Regions from separate parts of the Glutamicibacter soli genome, predicted to be linked through region 1. Evidence: predicted binding sites of a transcription regulator. Region 1 holds the regulator's gene; each other region holds the start of a gene.
What was found. The regulator LexA, encoded in region 1, represses DNA repair genes until DNA is damaged. The targets are predictions, from matches to a motif close to TCGAACANNTGTTCGA.
Positions count from the first base shown of each region.

Region 1 (7,027 bases):
CCCGGGAGTGCAGATGGAAGTGCTGATCCCATATAACCGCGGGGATCTGATCGCGAAACTTCATCAGAGTGAGTCTGAAATCCTTGAAAGCGAGCATCTGGAGAACGGAACCAGATTAATCGTCAAGGTACGAGAATCGTTGGCAGCAGAGTTGGAGACTTTCAACCTTCATGGATAAGCAAGAGCAGGCCCTTGACCTGCTGGAAGCCGCAGTAACTTCCATGGGCGGCGCCATGCGCGCCGGCCAGCAGGAAATGGTCAAGCACGTTGTATCGGCGCTGGAAGACGAAGAGCATCTGCTGGTGCAAGCAGGAACCGGTACGGGCAAGTCCATGGGCTACCTGATCCCGGCACTGGCACACGCCCAGACCAGCGCCAAACCGGTAATCGTATCGACTGCAACCTTGGCGTTGCAGTCGCAGATCGTCGGACGTGACGTACCTCGGCTCCTGGAGTCTCTCAAAGGCAAGCTTTCGCGACCCATGGACGTGGCCCTGCTCAAGGGCCGCTCCAACTACCTCTGCCAGTACAAGCTCGGCGGCGGATACCCGGAAGACGACGAAGGCACGTTGTTCTCCATGGATGAGCCCGCCGCGCCCAGGGGACAGACATTTTCCCCGCTGGCCAGCGAAGTCATGAAGCTTCGCGAATGGGCCGAGCGCACCGACACAGGGGACCGGGACGAACTGGTCCCCGGAGTCAGCGACAAGGCATGGAAACAGGTTTCGGTGTCCGCCATGGAGTGCCTTGGCTCCCAGAAATGCCCTATGGCCGATGAATGCTTCTCAGAGATGGCCCGCGCCCGGGCCGCCGAATCCGACGTGGTGATTACCAACCACGCCCTGCTGGCGGTCTCCGCCTTCGAAGGGCTGTCGGTGCTCCCGGACTTCGACGTCGCCATCATCGATGAGGCCCACGAGCTCCAGGACCGCGTCACCAGCTCGGTCTCAGGGGCACTGTCGGCTCGTATGGTGCTCACCGCAGCGGGCGGGGCCAAGCGCCATTGCGCCGTCAACGTTGACGAATTGGTCAAAGCCACCAACAGACTTGAAAAGGCCTTGACCGGCGTACCGACCGGGTTGTTGCAGACCGGCCTGCGCGAGGACATGGGAATCGCCCTGAACGACATCGTGGAACAGGCCCGGCTCATTCTCGCATTGACGAAGCCTGAAGCCAACGCGCCGGCCGATGGTGGTCGCCAGACCGCCAGGTCGCAAATGCAGGCCGTCATGGACGACGCCATCCGCATGCTCGAAGCCGAAGACCGCCGGGAGGTGCTCTACACGACCCGTCCGCGAGAATTTGTCGAAGGCCGCGGCTATGTCGAGGCGGATGACAACCAGCCGGCGACACTTAACGTGGCACCGCTGTCCGTGGCCGGAAAACTGCGCGAAGGACTCTTTGACGGTCGTACCGTCATCTTGACCAGCGCCACCTTGGCCATCGGCGCGCAATTCGACTCGGTGGCCGGTTCACTGGGGCTCCTGGGTGCCGGTGCACCGTCATGGACAGGCATCGACGTCGGCAGCCCATTCGATTATCCGAAGCAGGGCATCTTGTATGTCGCCAAGCACCTGCCCAAACCCGGCAGGCAGCTTGCCGCCGAGACCCTGGACGAAATCGAGGATCTGATCAAGGCTTCGGGCGGCGGCGCGTTGGCGCTGTTCACCTCGAAGCGTTCTGCCGAAGAAGCGGCGGCGATCTTGCGCGAGCGCCTCGACGTCGAGATCCTCTGCCAGGGTGATGCGAGCATGAAGTCTCTGGTAGCGCAGTTTGCCGAGGAACGGGACACTTGTCTCTTCGGCACCATGACTCTCTGGCAGGGCGTAGACGTGCCTGGCGACTCCTGCCGTTTGGTTATTATCGACAAGATCCCGTTCCCGCGTCCGGACGATCCGATCTCCAAGGCCCGCACCGAAGACGTGCAGAAGCACGGCGGTAACGGTTTCATGCAGGTTTCGGCCACCCACGCCGCGATCCGTCTGGCCCAGGGCGCTGGCCGGTTGATTCGTTCCGTGTCGGACAAGGGCGTCGTGGCAATCCTCGACTCACGCATGGCTACCGCACGCTACGGCAGTTTCCTCAAGGCCTCGTTGCCGCCGATGTGGCCCACCGTGGACAAGAAGACCATCACCGGTGTCCTCAAGCGGATGGACCCGAACCGCTAGATCGGTATTGGTTCATTCCGCGGAAGCCGGCACGGCTGAGCCCGTGTCGAAGCAAAGAGCGCTGGGACGCAGTCATATTGAACTGCACCCCAGCGCTCTTCGATTTGTCGGATTAGAGCGAACGCATGACCGATACAACGCGTCCCATGACGGTCGCTGCATCACCGAGGATCGGCTCGTACCGAGAATTCTGCGGCAACAACCAGGTATGACCGTCGCGCTGCCGGAACGTCTTCACGGTAGCTTCTTCATCGAGCAATGCAGCCACGATGTCGCCGTTGTTCGCAGTTTGCTGGCGACGCACAACAACCCAGTCGCCGTCGCAGATCGCAGCATCAACCATCGAGTCTCCTGAGACTCGAAGCATGAACAGCTCTCCGTGGCCCACCAGCTGGCGCGGAAGCGCGAACACGTCCTCTACCGTCTGATCTGCAAGGATCGGTCCACCAGCGGCGATACGGCCAACCAGCGGCACCATAGTGGTGTCCGCGGAGGTGCTCAGCTCAATGATCTTCGCATCTTCCTTGCCGGCCTCTTCCGCTGGCTTGGGCGCCTCGGCCGCTGCGGCATCCTCGCTGAGCTGCAGCGGCAGCAGGATCTCCATGGCACGAGGTCGGCGTGGATCACGACGAAGGTAGCCGAGCTTTTCAAGCTGGCTCAACTGGTGCGTGACACTCGACAGGCTCTTGAGGCCCACGGTGTCGCCGATCTCGCGCATCGACGGCGGATAGCCGTTCTTTCCGATCGAGCGCTGGATGGTCTCGAGAATTTTCTTCTGGCGGATCGTCAGCGAACGTGCATTCGATCGGGGAGTGCGCTCTGAAGCTGACATGACCTTTAGCCTTCCCTAATCACCGGTCGTGAGCTGGGCGGATGCCTAACTGTCGGAAGCCAGTGATGTTATGTATTCGTTCCTCTTCTACTTCGAAATCTTAGTCGATGTGAGGGAGTCTTTCAAAGATTTGTTCGAAAGTGTCTGGACAATTTCCGCGAAGTTCTGTTAGAAAAGATATACGAGAATCGAACACATCTTCGAAAACAGTATTCGAAGACAGGTTCGCATCATGCCACTGTTGAGGAGAATAGTCATGGCAACCGCCGCACTTGACTCGAAACGCACCAAAGAACACATGAAGATCCGCATCAATCGTCGCGGCTGGGCCGTGCTGGTTGGGGTCCCGGTGTTCATTCTGACCATCGCCGCCGCATTCCTGATCACCATGTTCACTTCAAGTGCCCAGGCGGCGTCCAACTCGCCGCAAGGTGTTGAAACCGTGGCCGTGACCGTCATCCCGGGCGACTCGTTGTGGGATCTCGCCCGTGAATACGCCGTAGGCTACGACGTGAATGCGGCCATGGAGCATATCACGGAGATCAACGCACTGGACTCCAGCGAGATCCGCGTTGGCGACACCTTGGAGATCCCGGTGTTGGCCAACTAGCCGGTCAAACCCTCAAAATGGCGACAGGTATTGTTACCAAGGTTTGTCGCCAATTCTTGAACCGACGACTGCGCCATTAGACTTAATGACGTGAATGTCCGCAGTGAACTATTGAGTCAGCTGCCCTTGCGTGAGAATCTCCGCGGGCTGTCCCCTTACGGTGCGCCACAAATTGACGTACCAATTCAGCTGAATGTCAATGAGAACACCCATCCGCTTCCGCAGACCGTGATTGATGCAATCGCTCAAGAAGTCTCCAAGGCAGCGGCCACGCTGAATCGCTACCCGGATCGTGAATTCGTGGAATTGCGTGAACTCCTAGCCAAGTACCTGGGCCACGATCTGGATCGCGAGAACATTTGGGCCGCGAACGGTTCCAATGAGATCCTGCAGCAGATCCTGCAAGCCTTCGGTGGCCCCGGTCGAAGCGTCATGAGTTTCGGCCCCACTTATTCCATGTACCCGCTGCTGGCCAGCGGAACCGATACCGAATACATCGCCGGCCAACGCGCCGATGATTTCACTCTCTCGGCCGACTCTGCTGCCGCGCAGGTACGCGAGCACACACCGAATATCGTTTTCCTCTGCTCTCCGAACAACCCAACCGGCACGGCATTGGGACTGGATGTCATCGAGGCTGTCTACGAGGCAGCCTCCGAGACCAACGCTATGGTCATCGTCGACGAGGCCTACGCTGAATTTTCACTGGCCAAGACCAAGTCGGCACTGAGCCTCCTCGGAGGTCGCCAGCGCTTGATTGTCAGCCGCACGATGTCCAAGGCCTTCGGCCTGGCTGGCGCCCGAGTGGGCTACTTGGCTGCGGCACCGGAAGTCACCGATGCGATTCGGCTTGTCCGCCTGCCCTACCACCTCTCTGCAGTGACCCAGGCGACCGCCATTGCCGCGCTGAAGAACGTTGACCTTCTGCTGGCACAGGTCGAAGAAATCAAGACCCAGCGCGACCGCATCGTGAGCACCTTGACCGAGCTGGGTTTGAAGCCTTCGGTTTCAGACTCGAACTTCGTCTTTTTCGGCGGCCTGGACGACCCCCACGCCATTTGGCAGGGGCTTCTCGACGCCGGAATCATCATCCGTGACAACGGAATCGCCGGCACCCTGCGAGTCACCGCGGGAACTGAGGCCGAAACCACCGCCTTCTTGGAGCGGCTGACCGAACTGCTCAGCGCACAGAAGTAGAAAAGACAAGCGAAGGAAGACATGTCTGCCGAATTGATTGGCGCACGTCGCGCCCGTATGGAACGAGTCACCAGCGAATCCTCGGTATTCGTTGAACTGGATCTCGATGGCTCAGGCGTCTCGGAGATCAGCACCACCGTGCCGTTCTTCGACCATATGCTCACTGCCCTGTCCAAGCACTCGCTGATCGACCTCACCGTGCGTGCAACCGGCGACACCCATATCGACGTACACCACACAGTGGAAGACACCGCGATCACCATCGGCGAGGTGCTGCGTGTTGCCCTGGGCAACAAGGCGGGTATCCGCCGCTTCGGCACTTCCTACGCACCGCTGGACGAAGCACTAGCCCGCTCCGTTGTAGATGTCTCCGGGCGCCCCTACCTGGTGCACGGCGGCGAGCCGGCCGGCCAGGAATACCATCTGATCGGTGGACACTTCACCGGTTCGATGACCCGTCACGTTTTCGAGGCGATCACGTTCCACGCGCAGATTTGTGCCCACATCGAGGTGCTCTCGGGCCGCGACCCGCACCACATCGTCGAAGCGCAGTTCAAGTCCTTCGCCCGTGCCTTGCGCGAAGCCGTCGAGCACGACGAACGCATGGGCGACAAGATTCCATCCACGAAGGGTGCCCTTTAAGTGGCAAAAAAGAAAGTTGTTGTCCTGGACTACGGTTCGGGCAACGTTCGCTCGGCAGTGCGTGCGCTTGAAGCCGCCGGAGCCGAGGTAGAGCTGACCGCAGACGCGGACAAGGTCCAAGCGGCTGACGGTCTGGTCGTTCCCGGCGTCGGCGCCTACGCATCGGTCATGGACCAGCTGACCAAGCTCGGTGCACTGCGCTGGATCGGTCGCCGTATCGCCGGCGGCAAGCCCGTGCTCGGAATCTGCGTTGGACATCAGGTCTTCTTCGACGAAGGCGTGGAACACGGCGTCAAGACGGCGGGTATTGGCGAGTGGCCAGGCACCGTAGAGCGGCTGCAGGCTGATGTCATCCCGCATATGGGCTGGAACACCGTTCGTCCGCCGGAAAACACCAAGCTCTTTGCAGGTATCGAAAACGAGCGCTTCTACTTCGTGCATTCATATGGAGTGCAGAAGTGGGAATTCGACGTCACCCAGCCGGCAATGACTCCGCCGCAGGTTACCTGGTCCACCCACGGAACCCCATTCATCGCAGCCGTTGAAAACGGTGCCTTGTCGGCAGTGCAATTCCACCCGGAGAAGTCTGGCGAAGCTGGCAAGAAGCTGCTGAGCAACTGGCTGGAGACTCTCTAGAATGTGGTCGATCGTACTCCTCGGGGTCGGCGCATTTCTTGCCGGCGGAGCAATCTCCTTGAAGAACCAGAAAGCGCACCTGTCGTGGATCATTGCCGCGTGGGGCCTGGCAGCTGGTTGTGTCATCGCAGCATGGGTCTTGACCCTCTAGTTTCAAACTTTCGAAGAAGGACAACATGAGTGAGCAACCAATTCTCGAACTGCTTCCCGCAGTAGATATCGCCGGCGGACAGGCGGTTCGCCTGGTGCAGGGTGAAGCCGGATCCGAAACTGGATACGGCGACCCTCTGGAAGCGGCGCTGGCCTGGCAGAACGACGGTGCAGAATGGCTGCACCTGGTCGACCTCGACGCCGCCTTCGGTCGCGGCAGCAACATCGAGATCGTCCAGCGAATCGCCCAGGAGCTGTCCATCAAGGTTGAGCTCTCCGGCGGAATCCGTGATGACGCGTCACTAGATCGCGCACTGGAATTCGGCGCCACCCGCGTGAACCTCGGGACGGCCGCACTGGAGAACCCGGAGTGGACCCGCAATGCCATTGCCCGCCACGGCGACAAGATCGCCGTGGGCATGGATGTGCGTGGCACTACGCTCTCCGGCCATGGCTGGACCAAGGACGGGGGAGACCTCTGGGAGGTGCTTGCCCGCTTGGAGGATGCCGGCTGTGCGCGCTACGTCGTCACTGACGTCACGAAGGACGGAACCCTGCGTGGACCCAACGTTGAATTGCTGCGCGAGATCGCCTCGAAAACCAACAAGCCGGTTGTCGCATCGGGCGGTATCTCTTCCCTCGAAGACCTGCGTGTTCTGCGTGCGTTGGTGCCGGAAGGCATCGAAGGCGCCATCATGGGCAAGGCCCTGTACTCGGGGCAGTTCACGCTGCCCGAGGCGCTTGAAGTGGCAGGCCGTCGCTAAATAGGTCTGAGCCAGACCTTTGAAGTCG
Region 1 is NZ_CM125969.1:1,219,139-1,226,165, forward strand. It holds gene hflX (GTPase HflX) at 1-178, shown strand, start outside; gene ACTX90_RS05800 (ATP-dependent DNA helicase) at 171-2,168, shown strand; gene lexA (transcriptional repressor LexA) at 2,281-3,000, opposite strand; gene ACTX90_RS05810 (LysM peptidoglycan-binding domain-containing protein) at 3,257-3,610, shown strand; gene ACTX90_RS05815 (histidinol-phosphate transaminase) at 3,701-4,807, shown strand; gene hisB (imidazoleglycerol-phosphate dehydratase HisB) at 4,829-5,449, shown strand; gene hisH (imidazole glycerol phosphate synthase subunit HisH) at 5,450-6,085, shown strand; gene ACTX90_RS05830 (CG2302 family histidine operon protein) at 6,087-6,236, shown strand; gene priA (bifunctional 1-(5-phosphoribosyl)-5-((5-phosphoribosylamino)methylideneamino)imidazole-4-carboxamide isomerase/phosphoribosylanthranilate isomerase PriA) at 6,262-6,999, shown strand.

Region 2 (7,027 bases), 950 kb from region 1:
GCCAGCGCCCGGTGGTCTTCCTCGCTGATGCGCCCTACGCAGGGCGCGGCGCACTTGTCGATGTATCCCAGCAGGCACGGGCGGCCCGAGGCCTGCGCGCGCTTGAACACCCCGGGGGCGCAGCTGCGCACCGGGAAGACGCGCAGCAGCGTGTCAAGGGTTTCGCGGATGGCCTTGGCCGGGTAGAACGGGCCGAAGTACTTCACGCCCTTGCGCTTGTCCCCGCGCATCACCAAGGCGCGCGGGAACTTCTCGTCCATGGTCACGGCCAGGTAGGGGTAGGACTTGTCGTCGCGGAAGACGATGTTGAAGCGCGGGTTGTACTCCTTGATCCAGGTGTACTCCAGCTGCAGCGCCTCCAGCTCCGAGCCCACCACGGTCCACTCGACGCTCGCGGCGGTGAACACCATGGTGCGGGTCTTGGGCGTGAGCCGCTCGGGCTTGGCGAAGTAGGACAGCAGCCGGCTGCGCAGGATCTTGGCCTTGCCCACGTAGATGACCCGGCCGTGCTCGTCGCGGAAGCGGTACACGCCCGGCCTGGTGGGGATGTCCGAGGTTTTCGGACGGTAGCTGGCGGGATCGGCCATGGCTTACTTGGCGTCCGGGGGCAGCTGGTTGTAGGAGTCCACGCGGTCCTGGCCGGAAAGCTCGGCAATCGCGTCGACGATCCTATCGGTGGCCAGGCGGCGCTGCGGCAGCGGGTGCTTGCGTCCGAGCTTGTCGAAGTACAGCGGCTCGCCGTAGTGGATGTGGAACTTGGCCGGGCGGAAGCCCTTGGTGCCCGCGGGCTGCAGCTTCTCGGTGCCGATCAGCCCGACCGGGACCACCGGCACGCCGGTGGTCAGCGCCAACCAACCCACCCCGGTGCGGCCGCGGTACAGCCTGCCGTCGCGCGAACGGGTGCCCTCCGGGTAGATGCCGATGCCGGAACCGCCCTCGATGATCTCCACCAGCGAATCCAGGGCCGCCACGGAGGCGGCCTGCTCGCCGCGCTGGACCGGGATGGATCCCACCGACTCGAAGAAGGACTTCATCAGCTTGCCCTTCACTCCGGGCGTGGTGAAGTATTCGGCCTTCGCGAAGAATGCGACATCGCGCGGCGTCAGCGCCTGGATGATCAGCGAGTCGAAGAAGGACAAGTGGTTGGAGGCGACGATGAAGCCGCCCTCCTTGGGCACGTTCTCCAGGCCGGTGACCTCGGCGCGGCAGATGCCGTGGATGATGCCGCGGATCGAGGATCGCGTCATGGTGTAGATGCTCATCTACCGTGCACCTTCCTGCATCAGTTCTTCAAAGTTCAATTCGGCCGCGCCGTCCCTGCCCAGCAGCAGCTGCGCCAGTTCGACCGCGGTGGAGACCCGGTAGTCGGCGGCGTCCAGCTCGTCGCCCTGGGCGAAGCCCCAGCGCACGCCGATGGACTTCACGCCGTTCGCGCGCGCGGCGTCCAGGTCGTAGTGCCGGTCCCCCACCACCACGCTACGCGACGGATCCAGATCCGCGTGCTTCAACGCGGCGGCCACGATGTGCGCCTTGCTCGATCCGTGGGATCCGCCTTCGCCGGTGTTACCGTGCACCGCATCCAGGCTGCCGGCCAGGGACTGCGCCTCGATCAGCTCACGGGCGATCGGGAGCGGCTTGGCGGTGGTGACCGCGGTGTGGATGCCGGCGGCCCGAAGCCCGTCCAGCAGCGTACGCATGCCCGGATAGACCACCGACTGCCGCATGCCGACCTCCGAGTATCGGGCCCGGTAGGCGGCGATCACCGAGTCGATATTCGCGTCGGTGACACCGTCCAGGGTGCGCAGCCCGATCTGCAGCGGCGGGCCGACCAACGCTTCGATTTTTTCCTCGCCGGGATCCGGGAGCCCATGGGCCACCAAGGCATGGCGGATTCCTGAGGTTATGGACCCTGCAGGGTCCACGAGGGTCCCGTCCAGATCAAAGAGCACGCTGGTTACCGACATATTCACTAGGACATCATCCCATGAAGCGGACGCGGGTAAATAATCCATAACTGAAATCGAATATACCCCCGCCCGTTCCCCCCGGGTTCGCCGCTCGCGGCGCCCCCGGGCTAGAGGATTTCGGCCAGGAACCGTCCGGTGTGCGATTCGGCGACCTTCGCGACCTTCTCCGGGGTGCCGGTGGCCATGATGGTGCCCCCTCCCGAACCGCCTTCCGGTCCCAGGTCGATGACCCAGTCGGCGGACTTGATGACATCCAGGTTGTGCTCGATGGTCAGCACGGTGTTGCCCTTGTCCACCAGCCCCTGCAGCACCAGCAGCAGCTTGCGGATGTCCTCGAAGTGCAGGCCGGTGGTCGGCTCGTCCAGCACGTAGATGGAGCGGCCGTTGGAGCGCTTCTGCAGCTCCGCGGCAAGCTTCACGCGCTGCGCTTCGCCGCCGGAGAGCGTGGTCGCCGGCTGGCCCAGGCGGACATAGCCCAGGCCCACGTCCACCAGGGTTTTCAGATGGCGGGCGATCGGGGTGAAGGCGCTGAAGAACTCGGCGCCCTCCGCGATCGGCATGTCCAGCACGTCGGCGATGTTCTTGCCCTTGTAGAGCACCTGCAGGGTTTCGCGGTTGTAGCGCGCCCCGTGGCAGACCTCGCAGGGCACGTAGACGTCCGGCAGGAAGTTCATCTCGATCTTCAGCGTGCCGTCGCCCGAGCAGGCCTCGCAGCGTCCGCCCTTGACGTTGAAGGAGAAGCGGCCCGGCTGGTAGCCGCGAAGCTTCGCCTCGTTGGTCTCCGCGAACAGCTTGCGGATGTTGTCGAACACGCCGGTGTAGGTGGCAGGGTTGGAGCGCGGGGTGCGGCCGATCGGCGACTGGTCCACGTGGACCACCTTGTCCAGGTGCTCCAAGCCCTGCACACGGGTGTGCCGGCCGGGGACCTGCTTCGCGCCGTTGAGCTTGTTCGCCAGCACCTTGTAGAGGATGTCGTTGACCAGGGTCGACTTGCCCGAGCCGGACACGCCGGTCACCGCGGTCAGCACGCCCAGCGGGAACTCGACGCTGACGTTCTGCAGGTTGTTCTCGCTGGCGCCGACGACCTTGAGCTTGCGGTCCTTGTCCACCTTGCGGCGCTTGGACGGGATCTCGATCTGCTTGCGGCCCGAAAGGTAGTCGCCGGTCAGCGAACGGGTGTTCTCCTTCAGCCCCTCCACGGAGCCGGAGTGCACCACTTCGCCGCCGTGCTCGCCCGCGCCAGGGCCGATGTCAACGATCCAGTCCGCCTCGGCGATGGTGTCCTCGTCGTGCTCCACCACGATCAGGGTGTTGCCCAGCGAACGCAGGTGCAGCAGGGTCTCGATCAGCCGTCGGTTGTCGCGCTGGTGCAGGCCGATGGACGGCTCGTCGAGCACGTAGAGCACACCCACCAGGCCGGAGCCGATCTGGGTGGCCAGGCGGATGCGCTGGGCTTCGCCGCCGGACAGCGTGCCGGCCGCGCGTTCAAGGGTCAGGTATTCCAGGCCCACGTCCAGCAGGAACTTCATGCGGGCGCCGATTTCCTTGAGCACCTGCACCGCGATCTGCGCCTCGCGGTTGCTCAGTTCCAGGGTGGTCAGGAACTCGGCGGCGCTGCGCAGGTCCATGGCGGAGACCTCGGCGATGGACTTGCCGCCCACCAGCACCGACAGCGAGGCCGGGTTCAGCCGGGCGCCGCCGCAGGTCGGGCACGGGATCTGGCGCATGTACTGCTCGTAGCGGTCGCGCGCGTGGTCCGATTCGGTTTCCTGGTGCTTGCGGTGCACGTAGGAGATGACGCCCTCGAAGCCGGTCGAGTACTTGCGTTCGCGGCCGAAGCGGTTCTTGTACTGCACCACGACCTTGTGGTCCTTGCCGTTCAGGATGGCCTGGCGGGCTGCGGCGGGAAGGTCTTTCCAGCGGGTGTCCATGCTGAAGCCCAGGTCCTTGCCCAAGCCCTCGATCAGCCGGTTCCAGTACTCGGTGGTGGCCTTGCCCAGCGACCACGGGGCGATTGCGCCCTCACTGAGGGTCACCTCGTCGTCGGGGACGATCAGGTGCTCGTCCACCTCCAGCTTGGTGCCGATGCCGGAGCAGGCGGCGCAGGCGCCGAAGGGGTTGTTGAAGGAGAAGGTGCGCGGCTCGATCTCGTCGATGGCCAGCGGGTGCTCGTTCGGGCAGGCCAGGTTCTCGGAGAAGGAGCGGATGCGCTTCGGGTCGTCGTCCTCCAGGTCCACGAAGTCGGCCAGCACGCGGCCGTCGGCGATGCCCAGCGCGGTCTCGATGGAGTCGGTCAGCCGCTGGCGGACCTCCTCCTTCATGGCCAGGCGGTCGACGACCACCTCGATGGTGTGCTTGACCTGCTTGGCCAGCTTCGGCGGATCGGTCAGCTGGATGGTCTGCCCGTCCACGCGGGCGCGGGAGAAGCCCTTGGCTGACAGCTCCGCGAACAGGTCGACGAATTCGCCCTTGCGGGCGCGGACCACGGGAGCCAGGATCTGGAAGCGGGTTCGCTCGGGCAGCTCCATGAGCTGGTCCACGATCTGCTGCGGGGTCTGCTTGGAAATCGGCTCGCCGCATTCCGGGCAGTGCGGCCGGCCCACGCGCGCCCAGAGCAGGCGCATGTAGTCGTAGACCTCGGTGATGGTGCCGACAGTGGAACGCGGGTTGCGGCTGGTGGACTTCTGGTCGATGGACACCGCCGGGGACAGGCCCTCGATGAAGTCCACGTCCGGCTTGTCGACCTGGCCCAGGAACATGCGCGCGTAGGCAGAGAGCGACTCGACATAACGTCGCTGGCCCTCGGCGAAGATGGTGTCGAACGCGAGGGAGGACTTGCCGGACCCGGACAGGCCGGTGAAGACAATCATCGCGTCGCGGGGCAGATCGATGTCCACGTTCTTCAGGTTGTGCTCGCGCGCGCCCTTCACGACCAGGCGCGTCAGATCAGTTTTCTTGCTCTCTGCAGTAATAGCCACGAAGCAATACTAATCGAAAATTGCTTCGAATGAGTGTGAACTCTGACGCAACTCACATGCAAATCGCCAAAGGCCGCACCGTCGACCGGCGAGCGCCGTGCGATCCCCCGCACCGGGCGGGCTCAGTGCCCGCCGGCCTGCTGGGCGATCCGCGCGGTTCCGGGCAGGCGACGGACAAGTCGCGGGAGGAAATTGAACACAACGAGGACCACCAGCATGCCCAGGCCAAGACCGAACAGCACGTCGTGCGGGTAGTGCGCGCCGACTCCCACCCGCGCCACGGCGATGAGCAGGGCCGTGGCGGCCAGGTACCAGCGCAGCCGCACGATGGCCAAGGCGCAGGCGGTCGCGAAGGCGGCGGCGAGCACCGAGTGGTTCGAAGGCCAGGACCAGTCCCCGTGCGGCGGGCAGGTTTCCGCAATGGCCACGTGAATGCTCTGGCAGGGCCGCGCCTCGGTCAGGATCAGCTTGAGCGTGCTGCTTGCGGCGTAGGCGAGGATCACTCCCAGGCCTCCCAGCACCAGCCTCGCGAACGCCGCCCGGTCCCTGAACCATGACCATACGGCCAGCCCGGCGGTGAACAAGACCAGCAGCAGCAACGCCGCGTCGGCGAAGAACACCGCCAGCAGGGTGAGTGCCGGAGAGGAACCGGCCGCCGCGGTGACCGCTGTGTACAGCTGTTCGCGGACTATAAATGCCGGCAGTGACAGCGCCATGAGGCCCAGGGCGATGAGCACTGGGATGGCAGGCCGCGTTGACGTGACCCGAGCGGATTCTGTAGTCATGAGACGTGATTGTAGGCCTGGTTTCTGGGAGGGTATTCCAGCAAGTTTCAGGCCTGTTCCCAGAGAAGCTTCCCGCAGGGTTTGCCGCCTGGGGCACTATTCATCGGGCATGCGGTACGCGACCATGCCCGCGCGGTCCGGGAGCACCGCGATCCGCTGCTGGTCCTTGCCTGTGCGCTGGAACTCCGCATACAGCGGAAGGTCCTTCGTGGCCTTCTGCGTGTCACGGGTGCATGGTTGCACGGTCTGCGGCACCCTCAGGTAGGCCGTCTGTTCGTATCCGTCGATGTGCCTGACTTCCACCGAATCGCGGTCGCTGGTGCACAAGACGGTGTCACCAAGGACGTGGGAGAGTTCGAGCTTTTCCCCGGTCGAGCTGTCCACGGCGGCGAATCCCGAGGCCATGGGGACGATCACGTATTTCTGGTCGCCGAGGATTCTGTTGTTGGCCTTGGCCAGTTCCACAGCTTTCTCGTATCCGGGCATGTCATACGCCCAGCGTTCCTTGCCGGTGGTCGCGTCGATGCCTGCAACGTCCCATTCGAGGCCCGTGAGCGCCCCGCGCTTGCCGGTGGACGGCTGCACCGTAGCCAACGCCTGGTGGAATCTGCAGGTGACGAAGGTGCTGCGCGTCTGGGCTTGGCGGGTCTCAACGATTCCGGAGCAGTCCTGGTCCGCGCCGGGCACCGCCCACCGGCGTTTTCCGGTGTCTGGGTCGATCCCGACCATCATGGCGTCCTTGTTCCAGTCCTGCACGTAGGCATCGCCTTCGGGGTGGTACTGGTAGTCAATCCGGAAACCATGGCCGACGAAGATCTGCTGCGGTTCCTCGAACGTAGTCCACTCCCACCCGTTGTCCGTGGAGTAGTACGAGTCGAAGACCTGTTCGTAGGGCACGCTCCACAGGATCTTGCCGTCCCGCGCGTAGCTGAGCAGTTCCTCCCTGGGCCCGCGCTGCGACGACGACGAGAGACCTTCGCCGACGAATCGGTCGTCCGGATTCTTTTTCGGTGTGGGAAGGTCCTCCCCGGCGAGCTGCTTCCAGCGGCCCTTCTCCATGTCGTAGCGCATGTTCACCGGTTCTCCGGATTTCCTGTCACCCTCAACGCACCAGGTCTCTTCGCATTCAACGGGACGGTTGGTCATGAAGTCAACCTCAATACTCGCCGAGGTGTTCTTCCCGGTAGCGAGATCAATGACCACCAGCCGTTCGGATTTCCCCTTCACCGATTCAACAAATGCCGCCATCCGGCTTCCGTTGTGCTCGAAGACCGGCAGCCTCATCCTCATGCCCCCG
Region 2 is NZ_CM125969.1:2,167,632-2,174,658, forward strand. It holds gene uvrC (excinuclease ABC subunit UvrC) at 1-587, opposite strand, end outside; gene ACTX90_RS10280 (lysophospholipid acyltransferase family protein) at 591-1,262, opposite strand; gene ACTX90_RS10285 (HAD hydrolase-like protein) at 1,263-1,964, opposite strand; gene uvrA (excinuclease ABC subunit UvrA) at 2,075-4,945, opposite strand; gene ACTX90_RS10295 (phosphatase PAP2 family protein) at 5,068-5,730, opposite strand; gene ACTX90_RS10300 (outer membrane protein assembly factor BamB family protein) at 5,827-7,027, opposite strand, start outside.
Region 2: a site for LexA is predicted at 4,959-4,974, ahead of uvrA (excinuclease ABC subunit UvrA). Genes of this name have one in related genera too.

Region 3 (7,027 bases), 720 kb from region 1:
TGATCGCCTCCTCGCCGATGTCCGGAGACAACATCCAGGGCAATGTGGCGGACTTCCGTTTCGAGGGCCAGGGACCCGACGGTCCGGTGCACTTCGACGCAGCAGATCTGCCGGAAGCCGAACGCGAGGCGCTCTTCGACGCCATCGCCGATAACGACCTGCAGAGCATGACCGACATCATCGCCCGCCACACCTCGCTGCCGGACGACATCGTGCAGAACATGCTGCGCACGTTCGTCAAGCGCCAGGACTAGGTGCCGGCGTCGCGCGACTGGGAGATCCATGAACGTTGGGGACACGCCGTTGTACCAGTGGAAATGACTTGTTAGTCTGGATTCCACATTTCGCCGCAACGAATTGTGGAAGGGGATCGACCATGCCAGACAAGAAGGCCGACAGGTCCCAGCCGGGCGAGACAATCGGCGACGACGCACTGCGCAACGAGTTGCTCAATGCCGAAGCAGCCAAAAACCTCAAGCAGGCTGAAGACCAGGTCAAGGAGACGGCTCACGACGTTGAACGCAACCTCAAATAGATAGTGCTTTGCGAAAACCCCGGGTTTAGACCCGGGGTTTTCGCGTATCCGGAAGCGGCGACGCCACAAGCGCCCGGAATTATGAAACCGACGCGCGGAAAATTCCTCGAGAGTGTCCTTGTTCACTGTTTTCTTCAAGCAAATAAGGTTTAAACGCTCCTACCCAGAGCGTGAGGCTCGTCGCTACCTAGTTTGTCTTTGCAAACTACCTAGTTTTAGCGATCTGGTCGATATTTCTTGCTTCGGGATGAAATGAGCGGTAATCTCAGAAGTGCGTTAAGCGGTTGACTGGACATTATGGGGATGCTTCTGGTCGCTGGAACATTTGGTTGGGGGACCGGGTGTTCACCGTGTAGGCCCCGCAGGATTCGTTAGGATTCTGCGGGGCCTGACCATTTAAGTTGGAGAATGCCGGAACCGGACGTGCGGATCGCTTTACCGCGGCGCCGGATAGTCTCGGGGAGGAAGCTTGTTAAAAGCAAAACCCCCTAGTCATCTAGGGGGTTTTTGGCGGACACGGGGGGATTTGAACCCCACCCCAAAATCGGCTCGGAATCCGATTCTAGCCCGGAATCATGCGGATATTCAAGCGTTGACCCAGTTTCGAGAACAGCACTAAACAGCACTTGGAAACACTCTGAAATGCTAGGCATCCCCCCAATGGGGGGAGGTTTTCGTGTCACGCGGTGGCCAACTGTCGGCTTCTCGTTATAGGCTTGTCGCAACCTCTCATTCGAACATATCTACGAACAATTAGGGGAAGTAGTGCCTGAGAGCATCGACCAGACCAACGAGAAAAGCGCCACCGTTTTCACGATGACGCTTTCCCGCCTAACCGCAACAGATGTTGCAGCGCTTTCGCTAGTTACCGGACTCTGCCCCGGTGAACTCTTCGATAGCCTTTCGAAGCACTTCGCCAGGATCCAGATTTAGTTCCTTGCAGATTAGTGCGAAGAGCGGAGCCGGGATATCGCGCTTGCCGTTGATGTATCGGCTAAGTGAAACCAGTTTGATTCCGGTTCGCTCTGCCAGTTCCTTGACTGGCATTCCAGTTCGACCGCCCGTGACGTCTTGAAGCTGCTGGGCAATCGACTGGGATAGTGGGTTATTTATGTCCATATGGACACTATAGCACCAATTTGGACGTGAGCGCGTCCGAGTTGGTGCTTTATTACTTTATGTCCAAATGGGCTTGTGCGCGTCCAAATGGACGTGTACAGTCATAACCATGAACAACGAAATCGCAGAAAAGATTGCCAACGCAATCAACCGCACAGACGGAGCAACCCGATCCAGCACTGCGCTCGCATCAGGCATCGCCCGCAACACGTTCACCCGCAAGATGAACGGAGGCGGCGTAGACTTCACAGCCTACGAAATCGCCCGCATCGCAATCGCACTCAACATCCACCCAGCAGAACTCCTACCAAAGGAGTTCAAGAGCAAGAACGCTCACAAGGACGCGGCATGACACGACGCACCGCATCCTACGCAACAACTGAAGACCTCGCCGCAGAGTACAACATCAAACCGATCACCGTACAGCGCCGAGCAGCAGACGGAACCTGGCCAGCCGGCAAAGTAGGGAACCGATACAGGTTCTCCCCGGAACAGCAGGAAGAAATCCGCCAGATAGTCCTCGGCAACCGAGGCAACCGGTTCGACAAGAACCGCATCGCGGAAGCACTCCGCAAAATCGCCTAATCAGGCATCACACCACTCTTTGTATTACTTCCCCTTGGGTTCGTCCCTTGGAGTAAGGACTAATTGTCATGCCTAAAATCAGTTTGGCTTTCATGGAGAACAAGGCTCGTGAGGCTGTTCCAGAGCTTCCCCGCAGCGCTTATAAGAAGCTCGGGAAGGTCGCCTATAAGAGGTTCCAGGCGTTCACGTATGAGCCGTCTGAGGCTGAGGTGTTGGAACTGTTCCGCACGATTGTTTACGGGGACCCTACCGGCGATACAGCAGTACGTCACCTTATGAACCCTACTGAGTGCGAGCATCACGCGTCAGTTCAACGACGGCTAGCTGCCGCATAGGGATGGTAGTCATGCGCAAAACACTGCCGATAGCTGAACGCCTAGCTGCTAGAACCGAACGTCAGGGCGACTGCTTAGTGCTGACATCATCCATTCTCAGCAACGGGTATGGGTCGATACGTGCTGATGCTCCAAGCCGAAAGAATCTCAAAGCTCACCGGGTAGCTTACGAGCTCCACTACGGCCCTATCCCAGATGGGTTGGTGATCGACCATATCTGCAGAAACCGATCATGCGTAAATCCTGAGCATCTTCGGGCTGTGACTAAGAAGCAGAACTCTGAGAATCGGTCTAGGTTCAATGCTTCAACTGATTCTCACGTTCGTGGTGTTCATCTGAACAAGAAGGCGAATCTTTGGGGAGTCCGCGTGAAGCATAACGGTGTCACTCACTGGGGTGGCTATTTCAAGACAGTTGAGGAAGCGGACAAGGTTGCTACTGATTTACGCAATCGTTTGCATACTCACAATGACGCTGATCGCGTCACCAAATAAACGAAACCCACCAGCGGCTATCTGGTGGGTTTCTTCATTCCCGAAAGGAACAAACAACATGAGTAAGTCTAACCGATTCGATCCTGAGGCTGGCAAGGACTACGGGCGTTGCCGCGACTGCGATTTGACTCTGGAAACGAGAGAAGATGCTGAGTCTCATATGCATTCCAGCATGCAAGACGATGGCCGCGGTGGTCGTGCAAGCCATTCCGTTTCGGTTCTGAACCCACCACGACAGGCTCGTATCGATAGCGAGGTTCGTTGGGCGGTTTCAGGAGCCTTAGATGATGCCGTGGCTCAGTTGGAGAGGCTGTTGCGTGATGCTTCTGAGGATGAGATCAGTTCGGCGTTGTCTGGCTACCCGGATTTTCGGGATGCTTGGGAGGGGTTCTGTGATGAGCGGTAAGCCTTTGCCAGTGCCGATGGTTTTGGATGATCGTGCTGAGTGGTTTGAGGCGGCGAATAAGGGTATGGATGCTCTGATTGCCAGGAACTTCTCATTCACTGCGGACGATCTGAGGGACATGATTCCAGCCCCTTCTAATCCGAATTGGGTTGGCGCGGTTTTTACGGCGTATCAGTCGATGGGTTTGATCCGGTATGTGCAGCATGAGCGGTCGCGGTCTAGGTCGCGTCGTGGTGGTGCTGTAGCCCGGTGGGCGGCGGTGAAACAACGTGGATGAAATCGACTTTGAAACCCGCGCATGGGTTGCTGTTATCGGCCTCATGTCTGCACTTCTATTCGTAGCCTCGGTGAAGATCGTCGGGGCTTTACTCATGCTCACAGTAGGGAAAATCTGATGGAAAAGAATGTTGACGTTGAGCGGTTGAATCGGCACCTGAGCGAGTTGGCTTGGGCTCCAACTGTTGAAATTAGTAGGGCTGAGCTCGTTGCTGTCCTGTCCCGCCTCGAACAGGCTGAACAGGCCGTCGCAAGAGTGCGTGCGAAGCATGCTGAACGGGTTCTGGTTTATCCGAACGGAGCCGAGGAACACTATTGCGCTGCCGAAGAAAACTCAGCATGGCCATGCGATACCATCCGCGCCCTGGACGGTGATGGATGCCGGTTGGCTGACGACGCGCTCGGAGGTGACAACAATGGCTGATCTGTACGAGTTCAAAATGCGGTACGCCCAAGCCGATAAGACCGGTTACTACCACACCCGCTGGGATCAGGGTGGCGTCGCCGAAGTCATCGCATCGACCCGCGAAGAAGCGCACCAGAAGCTCTTGACGCTACTGGGCAGCTGCCCCCGCGGATTCGGATGGGGCTGGGCAGTCAAAATCCTATCCATCCGCGACCACCGAATCGTAGCCAAGGAGAAAACCGATGGCTAAGCAAATCTGCAAGGACTGTGCAGGCCGTGGATGGATTGCCGGGCCACTCTACGCACTGGAAGGTAGCTACAAGTGCCCCACCTGCGACGGCGCGGGTAAGGTCCACCGACCCCGCTGGAAAGTCGCGTGCATCAATTGGAGCCACCCCGGCGTGCCGAAAGCACTTGCATATCTGGTCGACAAAGACGGCTACTCAGTATTCGGCAGAGTATTCCCCACCCATGCCGAAGCCATCCGTTACGCCGACCGGGCCGCAAGATCAGGAGGTCCCAGCAATGGCATGCAAAGTTGATGACTGCGACGGAAAAGTGTTTGGGCACGGATGGTGTCAAAAGCACTACAACCGCTGGCGCAAATACGGCGACCCGGAGAAAGTCAACATCATCCGGGGAAATGATACCTCCAGATTTTGGGGGCATGTAGACAAGAGTGGATCGTGCTGGCTGTGGACTGGCCGTCTGAACCACGCGGGTTACGGGCAGATACGCATGGGTTCCATGAAACAAGCTCACCGAGTTTCCTATGAAATGACATTTGGTCACATACCCGAAGGTCTGGTAATTGACCACCTATGTCACAACCGTTCATGCGTTCGCCCGGATCATCTGAGGGCGGTCTCGGTGAAGCAGAACTGTGAGCATAAAAAGGGTGCAAGTAGGAGCTCAAAAACTGGCGTCCTGGGCGTATGGGTCGATTCAACTCGAACACCAGATAAGTTCTCAGCTGCTGTCAGGCATAACGGGAAGAAATATCACCTAGGGCTATTTGACTCGTTGGAAGATGCCGAATCTGCTGTCATCGCTAAGCGTCTGGAATTGTTCACGCATAACGAAGTGGACAAAGCCCATCACGCCCGCACCACCAAGAACGGAGACAACAAATGAGCGAAGTGAAGAAGTTCAAGAGTGCCCTAGATAGCCCGGTGACGCTTGAAGTTGAGGGGAACATCAATTCCCAGGGCGTTTTCTTGGCTGTTGATAATAGCACGATCCTACTCGCCCCGTCTGATGCGCCTGCCTTGTGCCTGGCTATCCTCGAAGCGGTGGGGGTCACTCGACAGGGGGAGGACTTCCTAGCCGGCGCGTTGGAAAGCTTGCAGTTCCACATCGAGGAACAGGAACGCGCTACCGCCGAAGCTCGGGAGCGGGTGGAGTTGGAAGCCGAAGCGCTGGAACTGTTCAACGTTGTGCGTGAACACGACGGGGAGCCCAGGGTAGCAACTTGGGACGGGTTCCATGCTGGAACCATGGAAGTCTACTTACTTCTCGCCCGCCGTGCCCGTGAGCTCGCTAAGGAGGCCACCAAGTGAACCAGCCCCCGCTAAACCCGGACGCTTTTGATGCTGCTTGGGAGGCGCTGTATGAAGCGTTTTCCGGGCGGATAGGTGATCTGAACGGCAATGACTGCGAGCGCATGGCTGAGACTGCGATCACCGCTTATCTCGCCGCCGCGCTGCCGGAAGTGACCAACGTCGAGCAGTGGGACGCGTTGCCCATCGGCACTATGGTTCGCGTTCACTTCAACGGCAATTCCGAACTCATCATCCGATGCCCAGCTAATTCGGGCGCCGGAATCGGTGGCATGTCATTTGTCGGCGGGCGCTGGTGGACTGAAGTGTTCACCGTATGGAGTGCAGACAAACTCGAAATCAAATACATCCCGGAGGTGAAGCGATGAGCATCCTCGAAATCCTCGAAGCGCACACGGTGAAGCGTCCGTGGAGTGAAGCGTCACGGATGCGGTGTAAGTGCGGTGAAACCGTAACCGCTGAGACAGAGGGGCAACTGTACGCCCTGCATCGCGCTCATGTTGTGCAGGTGCTCGAACAGCACGAACGGGAAGCGAAGGCCGGTGCGGTCGAGGGAACGGCAAAGTATCTACGGAAGCGGTTCAAACGTGTGGATAACCCTGAGCACATTTTCGGCGCGAACCTAGCGATCATGCTCATCGCCGAACATGCCGAAGAGATCAGGAACCCCTCATGATCGGTTCTTGGTTTTGGGAGTTCATATTTTCCGCTTACACGCATTGGATGCACTCATGGCTATAGGAGGCCAACAATGACTGGTAAAACCCGTTCGTTTGAGCGACCAACCCTACCCGTGTTCCAAGCATTCTGTGCTTGCGGATGGGTCGGCAAAGAGTGGTCGTTTGAAGCCACCGTCAGGGAAGAACAACAGGAACACAGGTGCGAACAATGAGCGACTACACGCCAACCACCGAGCAGGTACGTCACGCCTACCTCGACCACATGGAGTTTGCGGCTCATGTTCGCGGAGTTGACTCGTACGACAAAGAATCAGGTGACGCATTCGACCGCTGGTTAGCCTCAGTGAAAGCCCAAACGATCACAGATGTTGCCGACCAGATGCGTGACAAGTTCACAGCAGCATGGTTACGCGGCAAAGCACGAGAATACACGCACGGCCCTCGCAAAATTGTGGGGGCCTTCGCAATATCCGAAAGCAACCAGGAGGCCGACTGTGGCGACACTGATTTATGACTTGGATGAAGTCGAGTATCACGCGCACGAGGCTCTTGGATCCACGAGTATCAAGACTCTTTCGGATACGGGGATCAGCATGGCCGAGGTCAGAGTCATGCTGTCCACGAATGAGCAC
Region 3 is NZ_CM125969.1:498,570-505,596, forward strand. It holds gene ACTX90_RS02400 (hypothetical protein) at 1-254, shown strand, start outside; gene ACTX90_RS02405 (hypothetical protein) at 377-535, shown strand; gene ACTX90_RS02410 (helix-turn-helix domain-containing protein) at 1,397-1,654, opposite strand; gene ACTX90_RS02415 (helix-turn-helix domain-containing protein) at 1,764-2,006, shown strand; gene ACTX90_RS02420 (helix-turn-helix domain-containing protein) at 2,003-2,239, shown strand; gene ACTX90_RS02425 (HNH endonuclease signature motif containing protein) at 2,586-3,068, shown strand; gene ACTX90_RS02430 (hypothetical protein) at 3,127-3,474, shown strand; gene ACTX90_RS02435 (hypothetical protein) at 3,869-4,174, shown strand; gene ACTX90_RS02440 (hypothetical protein) at 4,167-4,406, shown strand; gene ACTX90_RS02445 (HNH endonuclease signature motif containing protein) at 4,628-5,290, shown strand; gene ACTX90_RS02450 (hypothetical protein) at 5,287-5,715, shown strand; gene ACTX90_RS02455 (hypothetical protein) at 5,712-6,083, shown strand; gene ACTX90_RS02460 (hypothetical protein) at 6,080-6,391, shown strand; gene ACTX90_RS02465 (hypothetical protein) at 6,604-6,909, shown strand; gene ACTX90_RS02470 (PD-(D/E)XK nuclease-like domain-containing protein) at 6,890-7,027, shown strand, end outside.
Region 3: a site for LexA is predicted at 4,571-4,586, ahead of ACTX90_RS02445 (HNH endonuclease signature motif containing protein). Genes of this name have one in related genera too.